Regions from separate parts of the Sphingopyxis sp. 113P3 genome, predicted to be linked through region 3. Evidence: predicted binding sites of a transcription regulator. Region 3 holds the regulator's gene; each other region holds the start of a gene.
What was found. The regulator LexA, encoded in region 3, represses DNA repair genes until DNA is damaged. The targets are predictions, from matches to a motif close to GTTCCNCNCTTGTTCT.
Positions count from the first base shown of each region.

Region 1 (10,300 bases), on a different replicon from region 3:
GATGCGTCCGCTGCATCGGACAAGGTCGCTCTCGCCTACGTGATGACAAAAGCCGAGCACGAGGGGAATTTCGTGGCCTACGAGGGCGTGGTCGAGGCCATCAGCCTCGACGAGGATCAGTGCGTCGGCATGATCACGATGTCGAAGGTGGACCGCTTCTTGGTCACGGTTGATGCTAAAGGAGTGCATCGGCAAGCACCAGCGGCGAAAGATGTGATCGCGATCTTGCGCCTCAGGAAAGACGAGATCGCCAATATCGCGTTCGATACACTTGACGTAGCAAGTGACACAGTTGAGACCTTTTTTAAGCTTCGGTGGACAGAGCGCGTAAAGCGCGCATGGAAAACCTACGGTGAGACCGAACTCCATTCTGATTTAACATAAGAAGTATTATCAATCTGAAATAGGTAAGCGCAACTTCGAAAAGAGACACCTCCGCAATTTCCAAACGAGACTCGTCTCATGCTGCCGGCGTCTGATGCCATCGGTCTGTTCTTCATCTCAAGCCAGGCCGACCGCTACAGGCGGTCCTTCAGTCCTTTTGCAGCCGCAAACGACACCTTCCGTGATGCCTTGATGGTCATGGCTTCGCCGGTCGCAGGATTCCGTCCCTGACGCTCGGGGCGGCTCTTGACGGTGAATTTGCCGAAACCGGGAATAGCGACGTCATCGCCCTCTGCTGCTGAGGCGGCGATCGCGTCGAAGACCGCAGCAATCATTGCCTTTGTGGCGGTTTCGGTCGCGCCGGTGGAAGAGGCAACGCTCTTGGTCAGTTCGCTCATATTCATGTAATCGACACCTTATGTAGTTGGACAAGGTGCATATCATGACCAAATCCGAAGCCAAGATGATCCTGGATCAGGACAATGCTACGGCTGTGCGGCTGATGGTCGAGCGCCTACCGGATCACCAGGTCATCGAGATCTACAGCCTGACGGGCGGCACCGGGCCGGTGGCCGATCTCGCAGCCGACCAGATGGAGCGGCGAAACCTCGACTATTGATGGGCAGAGGCTCCAGGCGCTGCCATGCTGTCGGCATCCTGTCGCGTGTAAGCAACGCCGATCCGGTTGGTCGCGGACGCTCGGCGCGCGAGCACTCTGCGAATAGTGGCGATAGCCTCGGCGGTCGACGGTGCCGACAGGCGCTTCGTCTGAGACGGCCCCGCGATCCGGCCCCATGACAGTTCGATCAGCTGGTGCCCGAAAAGATCCTCGGTGCGCTCAATACGATAGGCTCGCCGGCAGTTGCGACCTTCATCGACAGCGGTGAGCTCGATGAAGGAAGCACCGGCTAAATCGGTCAGAGACATAGTCGACAGCACTAGGGGCGCACACTGTGCGGGTGAAACGGGCATTTTGAATCACCTCGTGGCTTGTGATTCATGCGCTCGATCACTCCTCACCCCGGTACCCTTTGGGAAGGGCCGCAATCATCGCCTTGGCTGCATCCGCGATCGCCGAGGTCTGGTTGTTCGACAGATGCTCGGCGATGCGTCCGCAGTTCAGGATGTGCGCGGTGATCTCCTCGCGCGTCGCGGCGCCGGCGTCGATGGACGTCGCATACTGCTCGCCAAGCAGGACGCGGGTGAAAACCATTTCCTCGCGAAGCGCCTGTAGCGTCAGGCGATCGTCCATACTGTCCTCGGGGGCGCTCATGCCTTCACTACGGGCAAGTCGCTTATTCGTGTCGTCCATGCCGGCGATTTCATGTCAGCGCGCATCTTCCAAGACCGTTTGAACCCCTGGCTGCCGGGCACAACCGTCATTCGGCCGAACTTGCCGTTGATGTCGTCGATCGCCGCCATGAGCCGCTCGCGCTGAGCGGACTGGTCCTGGTTTTCGAACAGCGTGCGCGGCCGTGCGTCGGCCGCCGCCAGCTGCTCGAGCATGATGCCCGCCTTCGTGAACTCGAAACCGCGACGATACGCGCGCTCGACCAAGCGCCGGGCAAGGGAGATCAGCTCGAAGCTGTCGGCAGTCATGGGATGCAGTGCCCCGCCCCGCGACGCGCCATATTGCGGCCGATCCGGCTTGTGGCGGTTGGTGTGGAAGAACACCGCCATACGCCCTGCCACGAGGCCGTGCTGGCGCAGCTTCTCGCCGGCGCGCATGGCGAATTGCGAGATCGCCCCCATCAGCTGCTCAAGGTCGGCGATCGGCGTGCCGAACGAGCGCGTCACCGCCATGCCCTTACGATCGGGAGCCACGAGTTCGACCGCGTCGGCCTGGACGCCGTTGAGTTCGGCCACGAGGCGCTCCAGTACGACGGTGCCAAGCCCCCTCGCCTGCCGCAGCGGCATGTCGCGCAGCTGGCCAGCGGTTCGAATGCCGAGGTCGCTCAGCTTGCGCGTGGTCGCGCCCCCTACCCCCCACACGTCCGCGGCGTCGAACCGGTCCATCACGTAGCGGCGGATATATTCGTCGCGCAGGTCTGCGACGCCGTCGAAGATCGGATTCTTCTTGGCGGCCGCGTTGCCGAGCTTGGCCAGCGTCTTGGTTGGCCCTAAGCCGACACAGGTGGGGATCGTGGTCCACTGCAGGATCTGCGCGCGCAGCTTCTGGCAATGGTCGACCAGATCGAGGTGTTCGAAACCGGTCAGATCGAGAAAATTCTCGTCTATGGAATAGATCTCGATGTCGCGCGCGAACGGTTCGGTCGCCGCCAGCACGCGCCGCTGGATGTCGGCATACAAGGTATAGTTCGAACTGCGGACCGCCACACCGTGCGCTTTGATAAGATCGCGGATCTTGAAAATGGGATCACCCATCTTAATGCCGAGCGCCTTGGCCTCCGCAGATCTGGCGACCGCATTGCCGTCGTTGTTCGAAGCCACGATCGCCGGAACGCCGCGAAGGGACAAATCCATGACGCGTTCTGCGGAAACATAGAAGGAATTACAGTCGCATAAGGCGATCGGCCCGCTCATCGGCGATAGCGCCTGACCAGTCCCACGACCACGCCCCAGATCTCGGTGTATTCGTCGACCTCGAGGTGCGGGTAGCCTTCAGCTTCGGGAACGAGCCAGAACCGCCCATCGAGCTTCTTGAGGCGCTTCAGAGTGCGATCGCCATGCATCACGGCAACCACGACGTCGCCGGCGATTGCCTGCTTCGCACGGCTGACCGCGACCAGGTCTCCATCATTGATTCCGGCACCGGTCATCGACCAGCCTTCGACCCGCATCAGATAGGTGGCAGCTGGTTGCTCGATCAGCCATGCGTTGAGATCGATGGGGTCGTCTTCCTCGCCCTCGGCGGGGCTGGGAAACCCTGCAGGAACGCGCACCAGCGCGAGCGGGATCGAGGATCGGGTATCGGCCCATTGGAGTTCTGTCAGTCGAATCTGGTTTTGCATTTGTGCCCGCTTTCGCGGGCACTGGTAGCGCGAAACAGAACATGTAGGGAACAGCCAACCTGTGTTGGACGTCAAAAAGCCAATTCGGATATCAGAGAAGGCGTTGTAAACGTGCCAAAAGCTCGGGTGCTGCAAGCCAAGCGCCATGGAGCGCCGACACCAGGCCGGCGACAGTCATCGCACCGATTGCCGCGACTTCGCATACGAATGCCACTCGTCGCAGCCGGGAGCGCCTTCGTTCCACGCTCAATTAATCGGCTCGAGGAGCCCCGTAGCTTCGGCATCATGCAGGGCGAAGTCGAGCGGACGAGCTGCGGGATGCCGGCGAAGCGCGTCGATCGCGTTGCAGATGTGAAGGGAGGCGTCTGTCTGGCCTTCTCGATCAAACAAGCGCAACAACCAGAAGCACCCTTCGAGCATGGCCTCGAAGGACGCTCGGCCTCGTCCACACTAGGCGACGACTGCGCGCTGCTCATTTGATGCCAATACCGTCGCTGGCAGTCCGGCGAAGATACGCGCGGCGAACGGCTTCACGATCGGGCGCAGCCTTGAGGCGGACAAGGCGGGATTCGATGCCACCCTCGTTGCGGCCCAGCTCGCCCATGATGGCGGCGATCGGCGTCGTCTCGCTGGTGAACCAGGCAAGGACGCGAGCGTCCTCTTCGGGCGACCAGCCTTGCCCACTCCTCGGCCCGCGAGGCTTGGGTGGTTTTGCCGGAGTTGCGCGAAGCGGCGGGCTAATCTTTGTTGGTTCGTCCGTTAGGCGGGCGGCCGCTTCGACAAGGGCCAGCCATCCCTCCCGCGGCATTTCTATGACTTCGCCATCTGGCGAGCAGTACGTCCCATGGGCGCCGTCGAACGTGAGCGAGTGAAGCCGACCGTCAACCTCCCAGGAAAGTTGGGGTTTGCCGAGTCTGGTCGTCACGGAGGTCTCGGGTTTCATGACACCATTGTAGCGATTCTCGTCGCTCCGATCATCTGTTCTATCGTGCGAAGTCAAACAGTTGCACCCAGACTGGACCTAACGACGATACCCATGATCGCGACCGTCAAGGTCAAGAAACCGAACAGGATCTTCGCTAATCCAGCGCGGCGAGCCGCTGCCCCGGTGCGCATCTTTCGCGCGGTGCGATCGATCCGGGTCCGGACCGAAAGCCAGCCATCGAACACGTCGGTAAGCCCGTAGGTCATAAGCGCGAAGGCGATCAGCAGGACGAAGCCTTTCACCAGAGCGGGATCCACGACCATGAGAACCATGCCGGACAGCGCGAGGACCGTCCCGAGGATCTTGGTCACATCGAGCATCGGCATGATCCGATACAAGCGAACCGATCTGCTTACTCGAACGCGGCCCAGGGGGCGGTCGCAGCCCGCGCAGCGATGGACGAGATGCGCGTCAGCCCAACGACCCAGCGGCTTGGTGCAGTAGGGGCAATTCGCTGCCGGGACGCCGGTGAGCATGTTCATGGCTTCGGACTCTCGATTGGCGGCGCCGTCACAGCTGCGGGCTTAGCCGGCAAGCGCGCTTGCACGTCGACGATGAGCTTACGGAACGCGTCGAGGACTGCCAGCGAGGTGATCTTTCCGATATCGGTCGACCCGTAGGTGCCGCCGAGCGCGCCCACGCCAAGCCCAAGCAGCAGACCACCACCGACGACGCCGATATCCTTCTTGCGGGCCGAGCCGGTCGCGACCGCCTCCTGCAACCCGGTGTCGACCGATACCAGCGATAGCATGACCTGGCTCTCGAGCGTCTTCGACTTGAGGCCGACCGCGCCGCCCAGCGCGCCGCCTAAGCCGCCGCCGCTTTCGCGGCTCTTGGCATCGGAATAAAGCACCTGCGCGCTGATGAGGTAGTCCGCTTTGGTCATCGCCGCGGACGGCGTTGCCCCCGCCATCGCGCGTTCACGCTCGAGCGCGGACATTGCGGCACCGCGGTCTGCTACCCGAAAGCAGTTGGAGCGTGCGGCCATGAGTTTGATGAGCGGCAAGGGATCGACCCTGGCCGTTCCGCCTCCTTGCTGCGCCTCTGCCATTTTGAGCAGCGCTGCCAAACCGGGAGAAAGGCTGTCGCGCATGTCGGGCGCCTTCTCCTCGACCAGGGCAACGACGCCGAGCGGGGCCGCGCATCGTGGCAGCTCGGTGTTCTCGTCGACACCGGTGCCGCCCTGCCCCAGCTTTTGCGCGAGCGCGGGAGTGCCGGCGAGCGCGAGGCCCGCCAGCAACCCAGCGGCGATCATTCGCCTAGCCATGCTTCACCTTGCCCTGCGCATGCTTGGTGGGATCGCAGATGCCCGCCTTTTCCTCGGCGACCTTGCGCGCGATCTTGGCTTCGTCGCAGTCCGCGCAATCGGGGCAATCAGGGCAGTCGGGGCAATCCCCGCAGTCCTTGAGGTCGCACTTGACGTGGTGCTTCCCGGCGTGCGCGTGGTAGGCCGCCTTCTTCTTCGCCACCCGCGCGGCGACATCCGTCCCGGCGGTGGAAGAGGCGTACTCGTTCATGGCCAGGAGGACCGGGCCCGGTTCAGCAGCGTGAGCTGCCGCAGGTACGGCGACGCTCGCGGCCATCAGGCCGAGCGTGGACGCCAACAGATATCGCTTCATCATTTGCATTCACTCCTTCTTGGTTGTGTTCACCACCCCGTGCGACGGCCGTCGCGCAGGTCATTGTCCCGGCGACCGGTGTCGCCGAGCGCCGAGCGACGGATCTCCAATCGGACCCCGTCGCCTCGTCTGCTGGTGCGGATATCGCGGAGATCCACGTCGTTGCGCTTCGCCCAGCGCTCCGCAGCGGCTTCGTCGCCGAAGTCGCCCATTTCCTCGAAATCCCAATTGCTCATGCTTCCTCCTTTCCGCGTCATCACGCTGCTGTTCGGCGCATCGCGCGCGAATCCGGTTGTGGTGCCAAAGCCTCGGCAAGCGCGCTGCGCACGCTGAGGGCGGTCTGACGGCCCCCTGAGAGCCTGATGGTCGTGTAGCCCGCCCGCGCCGTCATTTGGTCGCGCTGGGCGTCCTGGCGGGCGTTGTGGGTCCTATCGTCGAGCTCGACGATCGCGATGATGTCGCCGCTGGCCCGGTCCTCGAGGAGGAAGTCGACCCGTTTGGAAGAGAAGCGATTGCGCACCGACGTCGCGCGGCTCCGGTCGAGCCCCCGCGCAGGCTGCAGGATCGCGCCCATCGACACCTGGGCATGAACCCGCGCGCTCGGAATTGCTTGCTCGATGAACCCGCAGACGATCCGCTCGCGCTTGGTCATCAGCTCGCGCGGCCGCACTGGCAAGCGACCGATGCCCGATCTCCCGCCTAGCAAGCGCAGCAAGGCGACAGCGAGGACAGCCAGGACCAGGAAGATGATGTGCTGCTGGGTCATAGCGGATCCGGTCCGGTCAGCATTTGACGCGTCGGCAGATTGCCATCGAACCGGCGATGCAGGTTGATGCCGTTTCCGCCGCGCGCCGGGAAATCCATCAGCTTTGCGACGGTCTCGAATTGGGTGTTGGGCCCGAAAAAATCCTTCGGGCCGTGCCACTTCTGGCCCTCGACGATCCGCATGCGCCACCTCCCCGCCGGGGCGGGAACGTCGATGTCGTCGTTCGCTGCCACGAAGACGGAAAGGGCGTGTGCGCCGGTGCGGGGATCGATCAGCTGGACGACGGCATTCGCCTCGGCCGCGCTGACGCGGAGGCGGCTCTGGACGAGACCCAACGGCAAAGTGCGCGCCACCGCGACACTTCCCGATTCCGGAAAAGTGATCGCTGGTTGGAAATCCGGAAGCCATCCCCGACGCTTCGCGTCGGCCAGGATGCCGATCGCCACCGGCACCAAGCAGAGGATGGGGATCAGACCGCGCAGAGCAGGCGTCCAACCGGCGCGGCCTGTACGAGTACGCCGGCGGCGACCGTAGCGCATCGCTATGCGATCGTACTCGTCGAACTCGGTGTTCTTTCCGACCCAGCTCGCGCTGCCCAGCGGAACGTCTTCGCGTTCGACCCTGCCCTTCTTGTCATTCCAGACAGGGATCGACGCCGCTCCACCCTGTTTCCGGTAGCGGTCGCGCATATAGTCGCGGTCGGAGAGGCCCATGTCAGGAGCGGGCCTTCGCCAGCATGAACCGACGCGCGGGCAGACGAATGGTGATCTCCCCCGGCTCGCCGCTTGTCAGCGCGCGCGCCAGCGGCCGCAACAGCAACAGAAGCAGGACCGCGATCGCCGCGAACGAGAGAGCGTCCCCGGCCCATTTCATCGCATGTTCGTGATGCGCCTTGGCGATGCATGTCTTGAGGCTGTTGGCTTCGAGATCGCACCAGTGAACGTGCTGCAGGTGCTTCACGGAATCCCAGGTAACTACGGGCGTCATTTCGGCGTTGGTCATGGTCACAGCTCCAGTCCAATGTCTTTTTCGGGGAACGGCAGATCCTTCGCAGGCGGGCCAAGTTCAGCGCCAAGGCCGAGCGGCTTGCCGTGCAGTGACGCAAGGTCAGGCGGCAGCGTCGGGTTGAAGCTGGCCTCGCGCGGCGTAGGTCCGTGAGCCGGAGCGCTTCGAGACGGAGCGTCGACGTCAATCTTGCCCACGGTCTCGAGCGCCGAGGTCTTGTTGCCTTCGTTGCGCTCGATCGCGCTGGTCAGCCTGTCCTTGTTGTCGGTGTAGAGCGTCAGATCGTCGCGCACGCGGGTCACGGTCACGTTGAACAGTCGCTGGTTGGAAAGATTGCTCTCGGTCGAGCTCATCACCGCGATGCCTTTGTCGGCCGTGATGCCTTGCGCCATGTGCATGTTGAGCGCGTAGGCGAGGCCCATGCGCTCAAGCATGGGATCGCCGGTCTTCAATTCGTGCAGGGTCTTGTCGGCCGCCTCTACGGTGATCCCCTTGTCCGATACCGACACTACCCGCGCGAGAGCGGCATTGAGCAGTCCGCGATCCTTGTCGTTCTGCGTCCAGCGGATCTGATCGTTCTCGTGGAGCTTGATGCTCTCACGCTGGCTGAGGCCGAGCGCATCCCGCTTGTCCATAGGGTCGATCTTCTGCGGATCGAAGCGCAGGGTCTTACTGCCCGAGCGCAGCTCTACCCTGCCCTTGGCATCGACGCCGATGACCTCGTAGGTGCCGCGGCGAAGTCCGAGCTCGCTGACCGCGCGCGCGACCTCGACCGTCTGCCCGGCGGCATAGGTCTTGGCGTAGCGCAACTCCTCGCGGGTCGTGTTGACCCGTTCGATCACGCTGAACGTCCGCCCCTCGCCCGCCAGGGTACCGTCCGCCTTCAGCCCTGCCTGCACGCGTTCGTTCAACTCGGCGCGAGACGCGCGGCCAGAAGCGAACAGCGCGGTCGCGTCGCGTTCGTCCTTGGGCAGGGATAGCCAATGGTTGGCGGCCGCCTCGACGTGGGCCGGACTGGCCTTCAGCTTTTCGCCCAGGACACCGAGCGCTTCGCGCACGGCGCCACGGTTGGCGAGCGCGGCGACGCTGCGCAGCTGATCCGTGCGCTGGCGCAGGTTCTCGTCCATGCGCTCCATGGCGATCCCGCCAGCTTGTGCCAGTGCGAACGACTTGCCCGCGTCGATCGCGGAAAGCTGCTGACGGTCGCCGATCATCACGAGGCGGTCGACCCCAAGCGCATTGGCGATTCCGACCAGATGGCGCATCGGTGTGCTGCCGACCATCGAGGCTTCGTCGAGCACGAGGACCGTGCCCTTGAGTTCGTTCCGGGCCCCTTCGTAGCCCTCTCCCCGCCCCGCGAGCGCATGTCGGGCATAGGTGTTGACGAACGACGACACCGTCTGCGCCTCGATCCCCGAGCCCTCGCGCAGATCGCCGACCATCTTGTTCTGAAAGGCGAGGCCCAGCACCTTGCGACCTTCGGCTTCGGCAACCCGGGCAACGCTGGCGATCATGGTCGACTTGCCGGCGCCCGCGACGCCTTGCACGGCAACGATCCGATCGGACGAGGACAGCGCCAGCGTGGCAGCGGCCATCTGCCCGGCGTTCAGTGTCTTGTCCCCGGACGCGTCGGTCAGCCGCATCACCACTTGGTCGGGCGCGACGATTGGTTTGGCAGCCGCCTTCCCCGCGTCGATCTCGGCCAGGATCTTCGCCTCAGTCGCGAGCGCTTCGGGCGTGGTGACATGCGTCACGACCCCGTCGATCCGGTTGGACTTTCCCGGGATCAGCTTTTCGTCGCGGACGAGTTCGCTGATGCGCGCGTCGACCTTCTCGGCCGTGACCCCTGCAAGCCCGAGATCGAGCGCAGTGCGGGTGACCTCGGGCACCGAAAACGCCGCCTCACGCTGCTCGAGGATGCGGACAGCCGAGGCGACCGCGTGCTGCGCGCGATATTCCGAGGCGGTCAGGCCGAGCCGGTCGAGGCCGCGATCGACCAGCGGGTCGCGTGGGCTGAAAATGCTGCCGACCGCTTCCCTGATGCCGGTCAGAACCTCGTTGAGGCCCCGCTCGGTTCGCAAACCGTGTTCTGCGGAGCCAGGGCTTGATCGCCCGATCGCTTGGGCCAGCAGAGCCTTTCCGTCGAAGCCCAGCGCCGCCGCGCGTTCGCGCCAGCTGTCCCGCAAGCTGAGCCGATCTTCGACATTGAGTTTTGGGTCGCGTGTGTTCGTGGTGACTTTGTCGAGCCCCTTCGGGGATGAAATGCCCAATTCCTCTGCCTTGGCGAGGATCTCCGCCCGACGCTGGCTAAATTCCTCGAGCACCTCCTTGGGGACACCCTTGATCTCGAACTGGCCGTGCTTGCCGGTCAGCTGGGTCTCGTAACCGAGCTTGGCCAGCTCGGACCGGAACTGCGCGTTGTACGCCGCGCCCAAAGTGGTGTTGTTCTTCCAGAGCTGACTGTTGTGCAGCGCCTGCCAGGCACCGTTGGCCATTCGCGTCATGTTGGCGATCACGACGTGGATATGCCCTTGCGGGTCGAGCGCGCGGCTCGTGTCGTGTTGGAACA
Region 1 is NZ_CP009453.1:114,195-124,494, reverse strand. Features, by position in the region: gene LH20_RS22085 (hypothetical protein) at 1-384, shown strand, start outside; gene LH20_RS22080 (HU family DNA-binding protein) at 519-788, opposite strand; gene LH20_RS23830 (hypothetical protein) at 827-1,003, shown strand; gene LH20_RS23175 (WGR domain-containing protein) at 997-1,311, opposite strand; gene LH20_RS22070 (hypothetical protein) at 1,394-1,657, opposite strand; gene LH20_RS22065 (Y-family DNA polymerase) at 1,654-2,928, opposite strand; gene LH20_RS22060 (LexA family protein) at 2,925-3,356, opposite strand; gene LH20_RS23640 (hypothetical protein) at 3,564-3,836, shown strand; gene LH20_RS24120 (hypothetical protein) at 3,829-4,281, opposite strand; gene LH20_RS22045 (hypothetical protein) at 4,353-4,823, opposite strand; gene LH20_RS22040 (CsgG/HfaB family protein) at 4,820-5,596, opposite strand; gene LH20_RS22035 (hypothetical protein) at 5,601-5,963, opposite strand; gene LH20_RS22030 (hypothetical protein) at 5,990-6,196, opposite strand; gene LH20_RS22025 (DUF2726 domain-containing protein) at 6,217-6,726, opposite strand; gene LH20_RS22020 (hypothetical protein) at 6,723-7,439, opposite strand; gene LH20_RS22015 (hypothetical protein) at 7,441-7,728, opposite strand; gene mobF (MobF family relaxase) at 7,731-10,300, opposite strand, start outside.
Region 1: a site for LexA is predicted at 3,393-3,408, ahead of LH20_RS22060 (LexA family protein). Genes of this name have one in related genera too.

Region 2 (10,300 bases), 1.2 Mb from region 3:
CTACCTGGCGCGCGTCGGAATGGCGCTCGGTGCCGAGGGCATCTCCTTTTCCTCCTTCGTGCTTCCTGCCGGCGAGAGCAGCAAGAGCTGGGAGGGTCTTGCGCGGCTTACCGAATGGCTGATCGGCGAAGGTATCGAGCGCTCCGATCATGTGATCGCGCTGGGCGGCGGCGTCATCGGCGACCTCGTGGGTTTCGCCTGCAGCATCGTCAAGCGGGGCTGCTCGTTCATCCAGGTTCCCACAACCCTTCTCGCGCAGGTCGACAGCAGCGTTGGCGGCAAAACCGCGATCAATGTCGCGGCGGGCAAAAATCTGATCGGCGCCTTCCACCAGCCCGCTCTCGTTGTCATCGACCCCTCGACGCTCGCGAGCCTGCCGCCGCGCGAACTGCGCGCAGGCTATGCCGAAGTGGTCAAATACGGACTGATCGACGACGCTGATTTTTTTGCCTGGTGCGAGACGCATGGCCAGGCCTTGCTGAAGGGTGACAGCGATGCCCGTCATAAGGCGATTGCCCACAGCGTGGCCGCCAAGGCGCGCATTGTCGCCGCCGACGAACGCGAAACGAAGGATGTGCGCGCGCTCCTGAACCTTGGTCACAGCTTCGGTCATGCGCTCGAGGCAGAAACCGGCTATTCTGACCATCTTCTCCACGGCGAAGCCGTCGCCGCCGGCATGGTCCTCGCGCACCAGTTTTCGGCCGCCAAGGGCATCTGCGCGCCCGAAGATGCAGCACGGGTGCGCAACCATCTATCCAGCCTCGGTCTGCCCCACAGCCTCGCCAGCGCGGGAATTGACAGGGGCGGCGCCGCGCTCGCAGCTCACATGGCGCACGACAAGAAGGTGCGCGGCGGCAAGCTGCCGCTCATCCTGACCCGCGGCATCGGGCAGAGCTTCGTGAGCGAAGACTATGGTCTCGATGCCGTGGCTGAATTTCTCGATCGTGTCTGATCGCTTCGCCTGAAAAGCGAAAAAAGGCTCTACGCCGCTTCCGGACCGGCCGCGTGCGCGGCTTCCTCATCGCGCGCCAATTTTGCCGCCAGCCGGCGCTGTCGCAAGGTTTCGAGCACGCTTGCAGACTCGCGCCCCCCGCCCGGTTTGAAGCGGTGCTCACTGCCCGCCGACAGGTCGCCTTCGTCCATCTGCGCCGCAAGCCGCGTCGCATCGAGCTGGCGAAGCGCCGTCTCCACGTCCTCCATCTGGCGCGGGTCGACGGCAAGCTGTTCGAGCGCCATCAGCCCCAGCGCGATCGAGCTTTCGAATAGCTCGCGCACCACGCCGCTCGCTCCCGCGCCCGCGATCGCCATCAACTGGCGCCGATCAAAAACGCGCATCAGCACTTTCGCCTTCGGGAAAGCCTCGATTACCGGCCGCAGCGCTTCTGCATCGACCGACGGGTCGTCGATGCAATAGATGATGAGCCGCGCCTCGTCGGCGCCTGCGCGGCGAAGGAGGTCAAGCCGCAGCCCGTCACCATAATAGACCTTGGTGTCGTAGCGCCCGGAAAGTTCGATCTGGCTGGGCTTCTTGTCGATGAGCGTCACCGAACAATCCACCGCATGCAGCATCTGGGCGACAATCTGGCCGAAGCGGCCATAGCCGATCACGAGCGCCGAACCGCGCGGGGCGTCCTCAGGGCCAGCAAGTCCCGCCTCATCGCGGTCAGGCTCGAATTCGAGGTTACGGGCAAAGAGCATCAGAAAGGGCGTCGAAACCATCGACAGCGTGACCACAGCGCTGAACAGGCTCGCCGCTGCCGGGGCGATCAGCAAGGCCTGCTGGGCCTGGGTGAAGAGGAGAAAGCCGAACTCGCCGCCCTGGCTGAGCAACAGCGCAAGGCCAAGAGCCGTCTTCCATGGCTTGCCGAACGCCCGCACCAAAAGTGCAAGAACTGCCACTTTGGTCGCGACCAGCCCCGCCGCGAGACCCACGACACGCAGCGGATCGGCAAGGACCACATTCACGTCGAGAATCATCCCGATCGCGAGGAAAAAGAGACCGAGGAGAATGAGGCGGAAGGGTTCAACGTCGGCCTCTATTTCGTGTCGATAAGGGGAATCGGCGAGCATCACGCCCGCGATGAACGCCCCGAGCGCGGTCGAGAGGTGAAGGCTGTGCATCAACGCCGCGCTGGCGAGCACCACGAGCAGCCCCACAACCACGAACAGCTCGCGCTCGCCATAGCGGCCGACGAGACGGAGCAGCGGATTGACGAGGAAACGCCCCGAGAGCACGAGCCCCGCGATTGCCGCAAGGGTATAGAGCGCAAGCACGCCCCCCGGAGGGGCCGATGGATCGGCCGGCGCGCGCGACAGTGCAGCGACGATGGTGATCATCGGAACGATCGCGAGATCCTGAAAGAGCAGGATCGAAAAGGCCTTTTCGCCGAAGGGCGAGTTGATCCGGCCGGAGCTTTTGAGGCTGGGAAGCACCTGCGCGGTCGAGGAAAGCGCAAGCGGCAGACCCAGAACAAGCGCGGCCTGCCAGCTGAAGCCCTGGGTCGCAAGAATGAGGCCGGTGAGGACGAGCCCCGTCACGACCACCTGGGCCAGTCCAAGCCCGAAAATCGCCTTGCGAAGCTGCCACAGGCGCCGCGGATGAAGTTCAAGCCCGACGAGGAAGAGCAGGAAGGCGATGCCGAGCTCGGCGATGGCGAGCTTGGATTCGCCGCCCCCCACCAACCCGAGGCCATGGGGTCCCACAAGCGCGCCGGCAATCAGATAACCGAGCACGGCGCCGAGGCCGAGACGGCGAAAGATCATCACGAACAGAGTGGCGACACCCAGCAGAATCGCCCCTTCAAAAAGCAGCGTATCGGTTGCCGTTTCGGCCACCCGGTCGGTCACCGCCGGTCCCGCCGCAAGGACCGTGAGCATCATGCGCCGAGTTCCGCTCCTTCAAACGCCGCGACTGCGGCGTCGAAGGGGAGCAGAATGGCGCCGTGCCGCGCTGGATAATCGCGAGCAGGCGCGAGAAGGTCGAAACCCGGCCAGCCGGGCGCATCGCCCTCGCCCGCGAACCATCGTGTGATCGCGTCGCGCGCGTCCCGGATCTCGGAAAGGCTCCGCCCCGGTGCATGCCGCGCGAGTAGCGCCGCGGAGGCCTGCCCGAGGGCGCACGCCTCGACATGGAGGCCGACGGCAGTTATCCTCCCCTCCTTGTCCGCATCGAGGTCGACGATGATCCGGCTGCCGCAGAGCGGCGCGCGCAGCGAGGCGCGGCGGCGGGGCCTCGCAGGCAGCGGATAATCCGCGGTCGCCACCGCAAGCGCCAGGATATCGCGATTATAGAGAGGAGCGCTCATGGCGCGCTGCCCGGCGCATCCTCTTGCGCGGCTGCCGTTCGCGCCTCGGCGCGGCGGTCGGCGATGACCTTGCTCAGCGCCGCGCTCGTCGCGCTCAGCGCGGGATAGGTACGGCTGTCGCTCATCCAGGCGGGGCGCTGTGCGTTGCCATAGCCGATATCATAGAGCAGCGTCACGGCCATGAACAGGACGGTCGCGAGCGCCAAGCCCTTCACCGCGCCAAATCCGGCCCCGAGGCCGCGATCGAAACCGCCGACGATCGATGCGCGGCTGCGCTGCCCCATCGCACGCGAGCCCCATTTGGCGACCGCGAACACGCCTCCGAAAAGCAGGACGAATGCGAGCATCGCGGCTCCGCCGGGCGTGCCCACATAATCGGCCAGAAGGCCGGTCAGCGTCGCATGGAAGAAGCGCACCGCGAGGATCGCCAGGACCCAGGCGAGCAGTGACGTGACTTCCTGCACCAGCCCCCGCGCGAAGCCGAGCACGGCGCCGCCAAGGACAAGGACAAGCACGACGATATCGAGCGCGGTCAGACTTCCCATTCGCCGGTGGCTAGTCGCGCCCGAGCATCAGGTCAACGAGTTCGCCGAGACGCGCAAAACCCGTCACCGAAATCCCGCCGACGCCTTTCATCCCCTCAGGCCCCCAGCCGCGCGAAAAACCGAGCTTTGCCGCCTCACGCAGCCGGAGGGCGTCGTGCGCAACGGGGCGCACCTCGCCCGAGAGCGATAGCTCGCCGAAGACGATCGCATCGGCAGGCACCGGCCGGTCGCTGAAGGCCGAGATCAGCGCGGCCGCGACAGCAAGGTCCGCCGCCGGATCGGTCAGGCGGTAGCCGCCCGCAATGTTGAGATAGACTTCCGCGCTCCCCATCTGAAGCCCGCAGCGCGCCTCGAGCACCGCGAGCACCATCGCAAGCCGCCCGCTGTCCCATCCGACGACCGCGCGGCGGGGCGTTGCACCGCTCGCGAGCCGCACGGTGAGCGCCTGCACCTCAACGAGGACCGGCCGTGTCCCCTCGAGCGCGGGGAAGACCACCGACCCCGGGACATCGCGGCTGCGATCGGTGAGGAAAAGGCTCGAGGGGTTGGCGACTTCGCCGAGGCCCTCTTCGCCCATTGCGAATACACCGATCTCGTCCGTACCGCCGAAGCGGTTCTTCACCGCACGAAGGATGCGATAAAGGTGGCTGCGCTCCCCTTCGAAGGACAGCACCGTGTCGACCATATGTTCAAGCACGCGCGGCCCGGCGATCGTGCCATCCTTCGTCACGTGCCCGACGAGCACGATCGCTGCCCCGCTGTCTTTGGCGTAACGGATCAGCTCCTGCGCGCTTGCGCGTACCTGGCTCACCGTCCCCGGCGCGCTGTCGATGAGGTCGCTGTGCATCGTCTGGATCGAATCGATGACGACGAAATCGGCCGTCTGCCGGTCGAGCGTTGCGAGAATGTCGCGCACCGAGGTCGCGCTTGCAAGCGCGACCGGGGCATCGCCGAGCCCCAGCCGCTGCGCGCGAAGCCGGACCTGCGCTGCAGCCTCCTCGCCGCTGATATAGACGACCGTTCGGCCGGCCCGCGCGAGCCTGCCCGCTGCCTGGAGCAGCAGCGTCGACTTGCCGATCCCGGGATCGCCCCCGATCAAGGTCGCCGACCCGGCAACGAAACCGCCCCCTAGCGCACGGTCGAACTCGGCAATTCCGCAGAGCATCCGTTCGGGCATGGGGCTGTGCGCATTCAACGTTTCGAGCGCTAGCGCGCGCCCGCCTTTGGTGAGGTCATGCTTTGCTGAAAAGACGGATTCGGCCGCCTCCTCGACAAGCGTGTTCCATTCCCCGCAATCCGCGCATTGCCCCTGCCAGCGGTACGACACCGCACCGCAATTCTGACAGACATATTGGCGTTTCGCTTTGGCCATTGCCGGCGCTTAACCGGAACAAAAACAGAACTCCAGTTCTTTTCGGCAAGCCTGCCGCGCGCCAGGGCTCGCGGCCGACCAGACGACGGCGGCGGTTCAGTTTTCGCGCGCGTTGCTCTAGGGCGGACGCAACCAGCGAATCACCCCTTGAGCAGGAACAAGCGCGCCATGAAATTCTTCGCCGACACCGCCGAAATCGATGCCATCGAGGAGCTCGCCGCGACCGGCCTGCTCGACGGCGTCACCACCAATCCGTCGCTGATTGCGAAGTCCGGCCGCGATTTCAAGGAAGTGACGAAGGAAATCTGCGCCATGGTCGACGGCCCCGTCTCGGCCGAGGTCGTCGCGCTCGACCATGAAACGATGATGAAGGAGGCCGAGATCCTCCGCAAGATCGCCGACAATGTCTGCATCAAGGTGCCGCTCACGATCGACGGCCTCAAGACCTGCAAGGCGCTGACGGGCGACGGCACGATGGTCAATGTCACCCTCTGCTTCTCGGCCGCGCAGGCGCTGCTCGCGGCAAAGGCCGGCGCGACTTTCGTTTCGCCCTTCGTCGGCCGCCACGACGACAATGGGTTCGATGGGATGCAGCTGATCGCGGATATCCGGCTGATCTATGATAATTATGATTTTGCGACCGAGATTCTTGTCGCAAGCGTCCGTCACGGGATCCATGTGCTCGAAGCCGCCAAGATCGGTGCCGATGTAATGACCGCGCCGCCGTCGGTCATCAAGGGCCTGTTCAAGCATGTCCTTACGGAAAAGGGCATCGAAGGCTTTCTTGCCGACTGGGCCAAGACCGGACAGTCAATCTGAGAAGACGCGCGCCGGCGCGCGCTGGGGCGACCTTTGCAGTTGACGTAAACGTCAACTTCGGTCGATAGTTTTTCCGACCGCCGGGATTCGCATGTGCGCTTCCCGGCCGAAAGGGAGAATTTGATGACCGACGCCGCTGCGCCTGCCGTCCTCACCGAGCGCCAGGGTCATATCCTGATCATCACGATCAACCGGCCCGAGGCCCGCAACGCGGTCAACGCCGATGTCCATATCGGCATCGGCACCGCTCTCGAGGAAGCCGAGCGCGACCCCGAAATTCGCGCCGTCATTATCACGGGCGCGGGGGACAAGGCCTTCTGCGCTGGCGCCGACCTTGTCGCGCTCTCGCGCGGCGGGCAGCTCGCACCCGATAACGAAGCGCAGCAAGCGTGGGGCTTTGGCGGCTTTGCAGCCCACCCGATTTCGAAGCCGATCATCGGTGCAGTGAATGGGTTTGCCTTTGGCGGTGGGTGCGAACTCGCGCTGATGTGTGACATCGTGATCGCAGCTGAAAATGCCCAGTTCGGCCTTCCAGAAGTCAAGGTCGGTCTGTTCGCCGCCGCGGGCGGAGCGTTTCGCATCGTCAAGCAATTGCCGCAGAAGCTCGCGATGGAACATCTGCTGACCGGCGACCCCTTCGATGCGGCGACCGCCCTTCGCTACGGTTTTGCCAACCGCGTCGTCCCACTCGCCGATCTGATGCCGACGGCGATCGCGATGGCCCAAAAGATCGCGGGCAACGCGCCGCTTTCGGTGCAGGCCTCCAAACGCGTGGCGCTGCGCATCATCGACGGCGAGATCGCAGGCGATGACGCGCATTGGAACGACAATCGGCGCGAGCGCCAAAAGCTGATGGCAAGCGAGGACGCGCGCGAGGGACCGCGTGCATTCGCCGAAAAGCGCAAGCCCGTGTGGAAAGCCCGCTGACATGAGCATGCGCGATCCCGAGCGCATTCCGGTCATCATCGGCGTCGGCCAGATCAACGACCGGCCCGAGGACCCCGATCAGGGGTTGGACTCGCTGGGATTGATGGTCGCAGCGCTGAAGCTTGCGGCGGAAGATGCCGGGATTCCGCTCCCCGATATCGACAGCCTCGCCATCGTCGACCAGATCAGCTTCCACCATCTCGGCAAGCTCTGCGAGCCGCTCGCCGCTGCAGTCGGGGCAAATCCCGCGATCAACTATCAATCCGCTGCGCCGCACGGCGATACGCCAGTGCGTCTGCTCAACGAAGCGGCAAATCGCATTGGCGGGGGCGAAGTCAAATTGGCCGCCATCGTGGGCGGCGAAGCGCTGCGCACCGCCGCGGGCCGCGCCGCAAAGGCCGCGAGCGGCGAAGACAAGAGCTACAATGCCGTTCGCCAGGTCGCGACCCGCCGCGAGCCCAATTATGCGCAGAAACACGGACTTTCAGCGCCGGTCGACGTCTATCCGCTCTACGAGAATGCGACCCGCGCGGCCTGGGGCGAAAGCCTCGCCAAGGCACAGGCCGAGAGCGCCGAAATCTGGTCGCGCTTTTCCCAGGTGGCAGCTGCAAACGAGGGCGCATGGATTCGCAAAGCTGCGTCTCCCGCCGACATCCTGGAGGTCAACGAGCGCAATCGCCCCATCGCCTTTCCCTATTCAAAGCTCATGGTCGCGAACAGTTCGGTGAACCAGGGCGCCGCCTTTCTCGTCGCGAGCCTCGCTGAAGCGCGCCGCCGCGGCATCGCCGAGGAGCGCCTCATCTATGTCGGCATGGGCGCCGCGGCAAAGGAGCCCGCGAGCATCCTCGCGCGCGATCGCTATGACCATAGCGTCAGCATGGAAACCTCGATCAGCCGGACGCTCGCGCTCAACGGCATGACCGTCCAGGATCTCGACTGCGTCGAACTCTATAGCTGCTTTCCCTGCGTCCCGAAGATGGCGCGCCGGATCCTCGGCTGGCCATGGGATCGCCCCGCAAGCGTATTTGGGGGGCTCACCTTTGGCGGCGGGCCGATCGCCAATTACATGAGCCATGCGATCGTCTCGATGGTCAAGAAGCTGCGCGGGGAAGGCCGCTATGGATTCCTTTTCGCCAATGGCGGCTTTGCCACCGATAATCATTGCATCATACTGGGCAACGAGCCGATCGCCGCGGCAAGCTTTCCCCAGGACTTCGACTATCAGGACGAAGCCGAAGCCAAGCGCGGCCCGGTGCCCGAATTGATCGAGGACTATGCGGGCCCAGCAACGATCGAAAGCTATACCGTCTTCTATTCGCGCGATGGTGCGCCAAGGGCAGGCGTCGTCGTGGCCCGGACTCCCGAAGGCGCCCGTACGCTTGCGCATGTCGATGCCAGCGACGCCGGAATGCTGGCGTTTCTGACCGACGGGAGTGAGGAGCCGGTAGGCACGAGCGGCCAGATCGTTGCCCTCGAGGACGGGTTCGGCTGGCGCGCTTGAGGCGCTGCCTTTTTTCTACGCGAGAGGACCCTAGATGTCGAATGACACCCCCTGGGCAAGCGGCAGCGCGTCTGAATAATTGACCGTGTTCGTCGCGCGCCGCATATAGGCCTTCCAGCTGTCCGAGCCGCTTTCGCGCCCGCCGCCGGTTTCCTTCTCGCCGCCGAAAGCTCCCCCTATTTCGGCGCCGCTCGTCCCCAGATTGACGTTGGCGATGCCGCAATCACTCGCCGCCAGGAACCGCTCGGCCTCGCGCAGGTCGGTGGTGAAGATCGCCGATGAGAGGCCCGCTGCGACCCCATTGTGCAGCCGGATCGCCGCATCGAGATCGTCGTACCGCATCACGTAAAGGATCGGGGCGAAGGTTTCCTCACAAACCGGTCCCACCTGTCCGGGCATTTCGACAAGCGCGGGCCGCACATAATAGCTTGCGCCCTCGCCGACACGGTCGCCGCCATGGACGATCCCGCCTTTAGCGCGCGCGGCCGCAAGCGCCCCGGCCATCGCCTCATAGGCCGCGCGGTCGATCAGCGGCCCGACGAGCACGTCGCCCTCGAGCGGATTGCCAACAGCGACGCTATCATAGGCAGCCTTCAGCCGCGCGACGAAGCGCTCATAAATGCTATCGTGGACAAAAAGGCGCCGCGTCGTCGTGCAGCGCTGTCCTGCTGTCCCCATCGCTCCGAACGCGACGCCCCGCAGCGCAAGATCGAGATCGGCCGATGGAGCGACGATCACGCCATTATTGCCGCCGAGTTCGAGGATCGCGCGCGCGAAACGCTGGGCAAGCCTCGGTGCGACCGCGCGGCCCATGCGCGTCGATCCCGTCGCCGACACGAGCGCGACGCGCGCATCGCCGACGAGCGCCTCACCCGCCTCGCGCCCACCCACCAGGAGGCCGCACAGACCCGCGGGCGCTTCGCCGAAGCGCGCGGCCGCGCGCGCGAATATGGCCTGCACCGCGAGCGCGGTCAGCGGCGTCTTTTCCGACGGCTTCCACACGACGCTGTTGCCGCAAACGAGCGCGAGCGCCGCATTCCAGGCCCAGACCGCAACGGGAAAGTTGAACGCCGAGATGACCCCGACGACGCCGAGCGGATGCCAGACCTCCATCATCCGGTGTCCCGGCCGCTCGGTTGCGATGGTGAGGCCGTAAAGCTGGCGTGAGAGGCCGACCGCGAAGTCGCAGATATCGATCATTTCCTGCACTTCGCCCGCGCCTTCGGAAGCGATCTTGCCCGCCTCGATCGTCACCAGCCGCGAAAGACGCTCCCTTGCCGCGCGCAACTCCTCGCCGAACAGGCGCACCAGCTCGCCGCGGCGCGGCGGTGGAACCTCGCGCCATGCGCGAAAGGCCGCATTGGCTGCGCCTAGCGCCGCGTCGATATCGCCGCCGCTGCAGACCCGCACCCTCGCGATCTCCTCGCCCGTCAAAGGGGTGATGACGGGCATCGAGCCCTCGCGCCATTGCGCCCGCTCGACCCCCAGCGTGTCGAGCAGCCCGCCCACCTCCTCGCCGATCGCGCTCATCGCTTGTCCCTTTCATATGGGCGGCCTGCCCTTGCAACTTGTGGCTCGCGGAGTATCGCAGGGACCGAGCAAAGCAAATCCAAAGCGGGAGAATCCGATGTCCGACCTGCCCCCCTCCGAACCCTTCGTTCCGGTGCCCTCCGATGCTGCGGCGAACACCCATTGCAGCGCCGAGGACTATGACCGGCTCTACGCGGCGAGCATAGCCGACCCCGATGCCTTCTGGGCGGCCGAGGCGCAGCGCATCGACTGGCTGACCCCGCCTACGAAGATCGCCAATTGGTCCTACGACCCGGTGACC
Region 2 is NZ_CP009452.1:760,464-770,763, reverse strand. Features, by position in the region: gene aroB (3-dehydroquinate synthase) at 1-952, shown strand, start outside; gene LH20_RS03555 (cation:proton antiporter domain-containing protein) at 982-2,880, opposite strand; gene LH20_RS03550 (iron-sulfur cluster assembly scaffold protein) at 2,877-3,305, opposite strand; gene LH20_RS03545 (CvpA family protein) at 3,302-3,850, opposite strand; gene radA (DNA repair protein RadA) at 3,861-5,222, opposite strand; gene fsa (fructose-6-phosphate aldolase) at 5,391-6,041, shown strand; gene LH20_RS03530 (enoyl-CoA hydratase-related protein) at 6,165-6,968, shown strand; gene LH20_RS03525 (acetyl-CoA acetyltransferase) at 6,970-8,469, shown strand; gene amaB (L-piperidine-6-carboxylate dehydrogenase) at 8,500-9,999, opposite strand; gene acs (acetate--CoA ligase) at 10,097-10,300, shown strand, end outside.
Region 2: a site for LexA is predicted at 5,238-5,253, ahead of radA (DNA repair protein RadA). Genes of this name have one in related genera too.

Region 3 (10,300 bases):
TTGATCAGGCAGAAAGAGGAAGACGGCGCCCTCGGCGATTTCGCCGAGCGTCTTCGCGCGCGGCTTGAGCGCGCCCATCGCGCGGGTGAGGAGCGCGCGGTCCGCATCGTCAAGCGGCCGTCCGACCAGCGCTTCGACGCGCGGCGCAACGAGGCCGGCGAGCCGCGAATCGTCCGCTTCGCGAATATAATGCCCGTTCAGATTCTCGAGCTTCTTGAAGTCGAAGCGCGAGGGCGAACGGCCGACATTGGCGAGGTCGAACCATTCGATCGCCTGCTCGCGGCTGATGATCTCGTGATCACCATGCCCCCATCCGAGCCGCAACAGGTAATTGTTCACGGCCTCGGGAAGATAGCCCATCTCGTCCCGGTAGGCATCGACGCCGAGCGCGCCGTGGCGCTTCGACAGCTTCGCACCATCGGCGCCGTGGATCAGCGGGACATGCGCGTAGACGGGCTCGCGCCAGTTCATCGCGCGGATGAGCGCCGATTGGCGGAACGCATTATTGAGATGATCATCGCCCCGAATGATGTGCGTCACCCCCATGTCATTGTCGTCGACGACGACGCTCAGCATATAGGTCGGCGTTCCGTCCGAACGGAGCAGGATGAAGTCGTCGAGCTCGGCATTCTGCACCGTCACCTCGCCCTGGACGCGGTCGTGGATGGTCGCCGAGCCCTCCTGGGGAGCGCGCAGGCGGATGACGTGCGGCGCTTGAGGGTCGCCGTCATCCCGATCCCGCCACGGACTGCGCACCCGGAAGGGTACGCGCCTTTCCTGCGCCTCGGCGCGCATGGCGGCAAGCTCGTCCTGCGTCAGGTAGCAGCGATAGGCCTCACCCCGCGCCAGCAGGTCGTGCGCGACCTCGGCGTGCCGGCCCGCGCGCGCAAATTGATAGACCGCCTCGCCATCCCAATCGAGATCGAGCCACTTCATGCCGTCGAGAATCGCGTCGATCGCGGCCTCGGTCGAACGCACCCGGTCGGTGTCTTCGATCCGCAACAGGAATTTGCCGCCGTGGTGGCGCGCAAACAGCCAGTTGAAAAGCGCGGTACGCGCGCCGCCGATGTGCAGGAAGCCGGTGGGCGAGGGGGCGAAGCGGGTCACCACGGCACTGCCGGTCGCTTCGGTCAAATCAGTCTGGTCTGGGGTTGCCACCACGAAGTCTTTCACTCGTTTTTGCCGTCGCCGGCGGGGGCCGGGACGGATCGGGGGTGCCCCTAGCATGGCGACATGGCCGCTTCAAACGCCCATTCGCGTCAGCGCCGCCCCGTCGGTGCGGCGGGCCAAATTCCCATGGGACGCCCGCGCTACGCCGCGCACATTGGCGGCGGCGGAGGCTCGAGGTCAGTGGTAGCGGCGAAGCAACCCGGAAAGTCGCCCTTGAACCATGACGCGCTCGGCCTCGTAGCGCTGCGGCTCGTAAGCGCTGTTCGCCGGGTCGAGGCGGATCATGCGGCCCTCGCGGCGGAAATATTTGAGCGTCGCGTCCTGCCCGTCGACCAGCGCGACGACAATGTCGCCTTCGCGGGCGGTGCTGGCTTTCTGGATCAGCGCATAATCGCCGTCGAGAATACCCGCCTCGATCATGGAGTCGCCCGAAACTTCAAGCGCATAATGCTCGCCCGAACCCAGGAGCGCGGCCGGAACCGAAAGCTGGTTGTGATCTTCGAAGGCCTCGATCGGCACGCCCGCGGCGATACGGCCGTGAAGCGGAACCTCGATGATGTCGTTCGCAGCGATCGGCCGCGCCGCTGCAGGCTTGCGCAGCGGCAGCACATTATGGTCGCTCGGCGCCTTCGCCCTTGCAGCTTCGGGAAGCTTCAAGACCTCCAGCGCGCGCGCACGGTTCGGGAGGCGACGCAGGAATCCTCTTTCTTCAAGAGCGCTTATCAAGCGATGTATGCCCGATTTCGACTTGAGGCCCAGTGCCTCCTTCATCTCTTCGAACGAGGGCGAAATGCCGCTGGCGTCGAGCCTTTGCTGGATGAAGTGGAGCAGTTCGTGCTGCTTAGCGGTCAACATCACTCGATCTCCATAAGTGGCTCGCCGGACATAAGGAGAACGATAGTGGAACAGAGCGGAACTTGTCAAGCAATCGCGATATAGTCAGCGCTTTCGAGCGGCGCGCGCGCGGGCGCGCGCGGCTCGCGGATCACGAGCGCATTGGCGGCGGCGAGCGGAACGGTCTGGCCGCTGTCCTGCGAGGCAAAGGGGGTGAGGCCGTCTGCATCGAGACGGGCGCGCAAATAGTCTCGCCGCTCGCCACCCGCCGCGAGCGGCGCTGCGAGCGGCGCCTGGCGGACGAGCGGGAGCGGCGCGCGCGCGCCCGCGAGATGGCGGACGAGAGGGAGGAGGAACAGCGTTGCGGTGACGAACGCGGAAGCGGGATTGCCCGGCAGGCCGAGCAGAGCGGCCGTGCCGATCGTCCCGGCGACGAGCGGCTTGCCAGGTCGCATCGCGACCTTCCAGAAATCGACCGACCCTCCCGCGCCGGCGAGCGCGCCTTGGATATGGTCATGATCGCCCACCGAGGCCCCCCCGATCGTGACGATGACGTCATGATGTCGCGCAAGATCGCGCAGGACATTCGCGATCAGCGTGCGATCGTCGGGTGCATGAAGGGGCAGGCCCACCTCGGCCGCCTCTTCCTTAAGCATCGCGGCGAGCATCGCACCATTGCTGTCGGGTATCTGGCCCACGCCAAGCGGATGACCCGGCGGGACGAGTTCGTCGCCGGTGGTCAGAATTGCAACGCGGGGGCGGCGGCCTACCGCTGCCGCAGGCGCGCCTGCCATGATCGCGGCCGCGATCGCGCCGGGCGTAAGCCGCGCCCCAGCGGCAAGCAGGCACGTCCCCGCGGCAAAGTCGCCAGCGCGCGCGCGCACATGTTTTCCGCGCGCCGCCGGGCCTTCGCCGGTCAGCACCAGGGCCGCGCCTGCTTCCGCGACATCCTCTTGTACCACCACCGTATCGGCGCCGGGGGGAAGCATTGCACCGGTAAAGATACGCATTGCCTCGCGCGCACCGATCGCGCGCGACGGCATCGCGCCCGCAGCCACCTCGCCCGTGATCGACCATGGCCCTGGAAGATCCTCGAAGCGTATTGCATAGCCGTCCATCGCCGATAGCGCGGCGGCGGGTTGATCGCGCAGCGCTGTGACATCTTTTGAAAGAAAACGGCCAACCGCATCGGTAAAGGGGATATTCTCGGGTGCAAGCGGTGCGGCGAGCGCCAAGATGCGTGCCTGCGCTTCCTCGACGCTCAAGAGCAGCTTCATTCGGCGCGCCAGTCGCCTGAGCGGCCGCCGCTCTTCTCCAAGAGACGGATGCCCTCCAGCACCATGGCCCGGTCGAGGGCCTTTGCCATATCGTAAAGCGTGAGAAGCGCGACCGAGGCGGCGGTCAGGGCCTCCATCTCCACCCCCGTGGGACCGGTTGTCGCGGCACTCGCGCGAACCAGGATGCCGCCGTCTTCCCAGGCAAAGTCCACCGTCACCTTGGTAAGCGCGAGCGGGTGACACAGGGGAATAAGATCCGCGGTGCGCTTTGCCGCCATGATCCCGGCGATCCGTGCGGCGGAAAGCACGTCCCCTTTGGGCATGTTCCCGGCGCGAATCGCCGCAAGCGCCGCCGCCGCCATGCGGATCCGCCCTTCCGCAATCGCAAGCCGCTCAGTCGCCGGCTTGGCGCCAACGTCCACCATATGCGCTGCGCCCGTTTCGTCGAGGTGAGTCGGTTTGTCTTTCATCGCGGTAAGCGAAGCAACGCAGGGCAGAAAAGGCAAGGGGGGGAGCGGTGAGGGGCAGGGGGCAAGGCCCGAGCCTCATCCCTCAAGCAATGCCTTGGTCGCGGCGGTGACGTCGCTCTGGCGCATCAGACTTTCTCCCACGAGGAAGGCATGGACGCCGTTTGCCGCGAGCCGCGCGCAATCGGCGTGCGTTGCAATGCCGCTCTCGCCGACGAGGAGAGTCCCTGCCGGTACCAGCTTTGCGAGGCGCTCGGTGACGGCAAGGTCGGTCTCGAAGGTGCGTAGGTCACGGTTGTTGACCCCGATCAGGCGCGATTCGAGCCGGGTAAGTGCGCGCTCGAGTTCGGCCTCGTCGTGAACCTCGACGAGAACGTCCATGCCGCGTTCGCGGGCGGCCGCCTCGATCTCGCGCATCGCGCCGTCGTCGAGCGCGGCGACGATGATCAAGATCGCGTCGGCGCCGATCGAGCGCGCTTCGGCGACCTGCCAGGGGTCGATCATGAAATCCTTGCGCAGCACCGGGAGGCTGCACGCCGTGCGCGCGGCGATCAGATACTCCTCATGCCCTTGAAAATAGGGCGCATCGGTCAGAACCGAAAGACACGCCGCGCCGCCTGCTTCATAGGAGCGTGCATGCTCGGCAGGGTTGAAATCTTCGCGGATCAACCCTTTGGACGGCGAAGCCTTCTTGATCTCTGCAATGAGACCGAGGCCGCCCGCGGCGATTCTTGCCTCGAGCGCTGCGGCAAAACCGCGCACAGCGCCGCCGTCGACGGCGTCGAGCGCGGCGATGGACCGCGACTTGCGCCGCTCGGCGACTTCGACCGCTTTGGTCGCGAGAATTTCGGTCAGTCTGTTCATTTATAGGCGATCCAGCAGTTGAGCAGCGCGTTGGCGAGCCCTTTGTCGATCGCCTCGGCGGCTTCCTCGACCCCGTCCACAAGGGTTTCCGCGTGGCCTGCGACGACGAGGGCTTCGGCTGCATTGTAAAGGACCGCGTCGCGGTAGGCGCTGTGCTCGCCCATCAAAAGCGCGCGGAGCGCCTTCGCATTATAAGCTGCATCGCCGCCGCGAATGGCCGAAATGGGGTGCGTTGGCAGGCCCGCATCGGCGGACGTGCTGCGCTGCATCCGCACCCCTTCTGCGGTGATGACCGCGACTTCATTGCCGCCCGCCAGCGACAGTTCGTCGAGCCCTTCGTCGCCCGAGATCACGCGCGAATGATCGGTGCCAAGCTGGTGGATCGCCTCGGCATAGACGGGCACATAGGCAGGGCGCGCAATGCCGATGAGCTGACGCCGGACGCGGGCCGGATTGGCGAGCGGCCCCATGAGGTTGAAAATGGTGCGGCGGCCGAGCGCCTTGCGGATCGGCATGATGCGCTTCATCGCCGGGTGATGGTGCGCAGCGAAGAGGAAGCAGATGCCCAGATCGGCAAGCTGCGCCGCCGCTGTCTCGCTCGCGCGCGTGAGGTCGAGGCCGAGCGCTTCCAACGTATCGGCGGCGCCCGCCTTCGAAGACGCGGCCCGGTTGCCGTGCTTGGCGACGGGGACCTCGCACGCCGCCACCACGATCGACACGGCTGTCGAGACGTTGAGCGTATGATGACCGTCGCCGCCGGTGCCGCAAACGTCGATCGCGCCTTCGGGGGCATCGACCGGGATCATCCGCTCGCGCATCGCCTGCGCGGCCGCGGCGATCTCGACCATCGTTTCGCCGCGGTCCGAGAGGGCCGCAAGGAAGGCGGCCACCTCTTCATCCTCGCCGCCTCCGTCGAGCATCGTCTCGAAAGCATGCGCTGCCTCGTCGGGACCGAGAAGCGCGCCGGGGTCGGGGAAGGGGCCGAAGCGGCTCATGCCGCCCGCCGCTCGGCGACCGGCAATCCGGCGATCCGGAGGAAATTGGCGAGCATTGCGTGGCCGTGTTCGGTTGCGATGCTTTCCGGGTGGAACTGGACGCCGTGGATCGGCAGCTCGACATGGCGAAAGCCCATGACCGCGCCGTCGTCGCTGGTTGCGTTGATGGCGAGAACGGGCGGAATCTCGACGACTTCAAGACTGTGATAGCGCGTCGCGGTGAGCGGCGAGGGAAGATTGGCGAAAAGCCCGGTCCCGTCGTGGCAGACGGGCGAGGTCTTGCCGTGCATCAAATGGCCGCGCTGGACGATGCCTCCGAAATGCTGGCCGATCGCCTGATGTCCGAGGCAAACGCCGAGCAGCGGCGTCTTTGCCTCGGCGCAGGCTGCGACAAGCTCGAGACTGATTCCGGCCTCGTTGGGCGTGCACGGGCCTGGCGAGATGAGAATCGCGTCCGCACCGCTCGCCATGGCTTCGGCAGCGCTCAGCGCGTCATTGCGCTCGACCCGAACTTCAGCGCCGAGCTCGACCAGATAGTGGACGAGGTTGAACGTGAAGCTGTCGTAATTGTCGATGACGAGGATCATGATGCCCTACTGCCCGTAACCTGGGGTGCCCGCAAGCCGCACCGCCTCGCGCGCAGCGGCGAAGAGCGCTCCCGCCTTGGCCTCGCACTCGCGCTGTTCATATGCAGGGTCGCTGTCGGCGACGATGCCCGCGCCCGCCTGGACGTGCATTTCGCCGTCCTTGACGATCGCCGTGCGCAGCACGATGCAGCTGTCCATATTGCCGTCGGGCGCGAAATAGCCGACGCCGCCCGCATAGGGCCCGCGCGCGTCGGCTTCGAGCTCGGCGATGATCTGGCACGCACGGACCTTGGGCGCGCCGCTGACCGTCCCCGCCGGGAACCCCGCAAACAGCGCGTCGATCGCGTCCTTGTCGGGTGCGAGGCGCCCGATGACGTTCGACACGATATGCATGACGTGGCTGTAAAATTCGACCGTATAGCTGTCGGTGACGGTGACGCTCCCCCCTTCGGCGGCGCGGCCGACATCGTTGCGGCCAAGATCGAGCAGCATCAGATGCTCGGCGCGTTCCTTGGGATCGGCGAGCAGGCTTTCGCGGTTCTCGGCATCCTCGGCGCTGGTCCGGCCCCGGGGGCGGGTGCCCGCGATGGGCCGGATAGTGATCTCGCCGTCGCGCACGCGAACGAGAATCTCGGGCGACGAGCCGATCAGTGCGAAACCGGGAAGGTCGAGGAAATAGAGAAAAGGGGAGGGATTGATGCGGCGCAGTGCGCGATAAAGATCGAACGGCGGAAGGTCGAACGGCGTCGAAAAACGCTGCGAGAGCACAACCTGAAAAATGTCGCCTGCCGCAATATAGTCCTTCGCGGTGCGGACCATTTCGGCAAAGCGCTCGGGCGTGGTCGCGGCGTTGCGGACGATCGCGTCCGGCTCAGCGTCCGTGGTCGCACGCTGGGTCTGCGCGCTCTGGCTTGCAAGCCGCGCGGCGATGCCGTCGAGCCGGTCCTGCGCTGCGTCGATCACCCGGTCGATTGGCGCGCCTGCATCGGGCCAGATCGGTGCGATGAGGAACAATTCGTCGGCGAGGCGGTCGAACACGAGGATCGTCGTCGGGCGTACGAAGATCATGTCGGGAAGTTCAAGCCCCGCGCCGGGGGCGCGCGGCACGCGTTCCTCGACGAGGCCGATGGTCTCATAGGCGAAGAAGCCGACGAGCGTCGCGAGCGCCTTGGGCAGTCCGGCGGGCACGTCGAAGCGGCATTCGGCGACGAGGTCCCGCAGCGCCTCGAGCGCGGGGCCCGCCACGGGCACGAACGCAGCCTTGTCATGGCGCCAGTCGCGATTGATCCGCGCGGCGTTGCCATCAACCTCGAAAATCAGGTCGGGATCGAGGCCGAGAAGGCTGTAGCGACCGCGCGTCTCACCGCTTTCGACCGATTCGAGCACCCAGTCTCCGCGCCCCGCCTCGATCAGCTTGAGCGCCGCCGACACCGGCGTCTCGACGTCGGCGATCAGGCGCTGCCAGACCACCGCGCCACGTCCCTGCGCCAGCGCCTCGAGCGCGGCGGCCCTGCCTTCGAGCGCCGTCATCCCGGGGGCTACTGCGCCGGCGCCGTGCCGGTCAGCTCCTTGCGCAGCTGCTCGAGCAGGTCCTTGTTGATCTTCACGCCGGCGCGGCGCTTCGCCTCGGCGACGAGCTGGCCGACCAGTTCGTTGCCGAACGCCGGGCCGAGCGGCTGCGCAATCGCAGCGACGCGCGCGGGGTCGATATCCTTGGGGTTCGGCCGGTCGACCTCTCCGAGGGCGATGACCATCCACCCCCGATTGCCGGGGAGTTCAAGCGTCTTCACACTGCCTTGTGCCATCGAGAAAAGAAGCGCGAGCTCGGGCGGCACCGGCTGGCCATTCTGGCCGAGTTCGGCGCGGCTGCCGCCGATCGTCTGGACCGAGCCGACGTTCGGACCCGCTTCGCGCGCCGCGGTCGCAAGGTCCTTGCCGCCTTCAACGGCTTTCACGATCGCGCGCGCCTTGTCGCGCGCCACTTTCTGACCCTCCGCAAGGCGCCAGTCGGCAAGAAGGCCAGCGCGAATTTCCGCGAAGGGGGGCGGGGCGGCCGCGACGATCGATTTCACCGCGAAGACCGCAAACTTTTCGTTCTCGGTAATCGTCGCGAGCTGGCCTTCGCCCTCCGCGCTCGCCTGAAAGGCCTGTGAGATCATCGGTGCCAACTCGGGAGGAAGCGCAAAATCAGGTTGCGTCGGCGCACGGCCGGTGGGGAGCAGCGCGGGCGTCTCGACGAGCTGGAGCTTGCGGTCGCTTGCAACCTCCTCGATCGCGGCGCCCCCGTTCACAGCGTCCTGGATGGCGTTATAATAGTCGACGATCGCCTCGTTCGCCTTGTTCTTGGCAAGTTCTTCGCGAATTTCGGCGCTCGCATCAGCAACAGTGCGTGCGGGCTTGACAGTAATATTCTCGACGCGTGCCACGGCCCAGCCGAGTTCGGTCTGCGTCGGGCCGAGAAGCTCGCCTTGCTTGGCGGCAAAGCCGGCCTTGGCTGCAGCTGCGCTCGTTGTGGCCGCATAAGCGGACTGCGTAAGGTCTCCCGTGGTCGCGGCGGACAGCCCTGCCGCCTGCGCCGCTGCGGCAAGGGAGGCACCGCTGCGCACCTTGGCTGCGATCGCATTTGCTGTGGCCTCGTCGGGCGCGATCACCTGCGCGAAACGGCGCGTCTCGCTCGCGGCGTAACGCGCGGCGTTGGCCTTGTAGACATCGGCGACCTCGGCGTCGGTCACCGCGGGCACCGGCACGGCGCTGCGGTCGAATAGTGCATATTGAATCACGCGGCGCTCGGGGACCGTATAGCGCGAGAGGTTCTGCGAGAGATATTTGCGCAGCACCGCATCGCCCGGATCGGTGGTGGGCGCAAAGGGGCTCGCGGGGACGAAAGTTGCCGACCCGCGCCGCTTTTCGAGCAGCAGCGCGGCATAGGGCTGTGCCATCGCCGCGGACACCCGGGGCATCCTGCCGATCGGTTCGGCGATCTGTTCAAGAAGCACCTGCTGAGCCACATCGCCGCGCAGCTGCGCCTCGCTGATCCCGTTCTGGCGCAAAAATGCCTGATAAGCCCCCTGATCGAAGCGGCCCGACACGCCAGCGAAGATCGGCAGATCGGCAATGCGCCCGTCGATGAGGCGCTTGCTGACACCAAAACCCATCTTCTTCGCAAGCTGCTCGAAGGCCGCGCCTTCGATGAGCTGGTCGAGCACCTGGTCGAGCCCGCCCGATTCGACGAACGCCGCCTTGGTGAGCCCCGGCTGCTGCTGGCGCGCCTGGTTATAGGCGAGATTCACGCGGTCGCGCAGCTCGCCGACTCCGATGTCGGTGTCGCCCACCTCGGCAACCGTAGCACCGCCAAGCCCGCCAAAGGTCGAGTTGCCGGTGACGTCGCTCAATGCAAAGGCGACGCCCACCAGGACAACGAAGGCGAGTGCGAGAAACTTGCCGATCGCGGAAGAGAAGAGGTTGCGGATCGCGGTGATCATCGGGCGGGCAATCTTTCGAGTGGGCGCCAAAGGCGCGGTTGGGCGCTGCTTTAGAGCCTGAGTAGCGCAGATGGAAGCCTTGTCATTGCCCGGCTTGCCTAGCGCCACCGCGCCCGGCTAGGGGCCTGAGCATCGGAAACAAACGGTGATGGAGCGGAGCGATGGCACGGCGCAAATATGTGGTCGGCAACTGGAAGATGAACGGTCTGCGCGCGGGGCTGGGCGAGGCCGAGGCCATTTTTGCTGCGGCCAGGGACCACGCGCCCGTTGATGTTGCGCTCTGTCCTCCTTTTACGCTGATCGGTGCGATGGCGGCGTTGGGCGGCACGGTCGGTGGGCAGGACTGCCATGCGCAAAGCGCGGGGGCCTTTACCGGCTCCGTCGCGGCGCCGATGCTTGCCGATGCCGGTGCGAGCCTCGTCATCGTCGGACACAGCGAGCGGCGCGACGGGTTTGGCGAAACCAACGCCGACGTGAAGGCGAAAGCCGAGGCAGCGCTCGCTGCGGGTCTCGCCGTCATCCTGTGCGTTGGCGAATCCCGCGCCGTGCGCGATTCGGGCGGCGCGATCGATCATGTGCTGAAGCAGATACGCGAATCCTTGCCCGACGATTTCGAGAGGGCAG
Region 3 is NZ_CP009452.1:1,996,590-2,006,889, forward strand. Features, by position in the region: gene gltX (glutamate--tRNA ligase) at 1-1,134, opposite strand, end outside; gene lexA (transcriptional repressor LexA) at 1,348-2,025, opposite strand; gene LH20_RS09685 (molybdopterin molybdotransferase MoeA) at 2,091-3,281, opposite strand; gene moaC (cyclic pyranopterin monophosphate synthase MoaC) at 3,278-3,751, opposite strand; gene trpC (indole-3-glycerol phosphate synthase TrpC) at 3,827-4,612, opposite strand; gene trpD (anthranilate phosphoribosyltransferase) at 4,609-5,607, opposite strand; gene LH20_RS09705 (anthranilate synthase component II) at 5,604-6,194, opposite strand; gene trpE (anthranilate synthase component I) at 6,201-7,724, opposite strand; gene LH20_RS09715 (peptidylprolyl isomerase) at 7,733-9,676, opposite strand; gene tpiA (triose-phosphate isomerase) at 9,838-10,300, shown strand, end outside.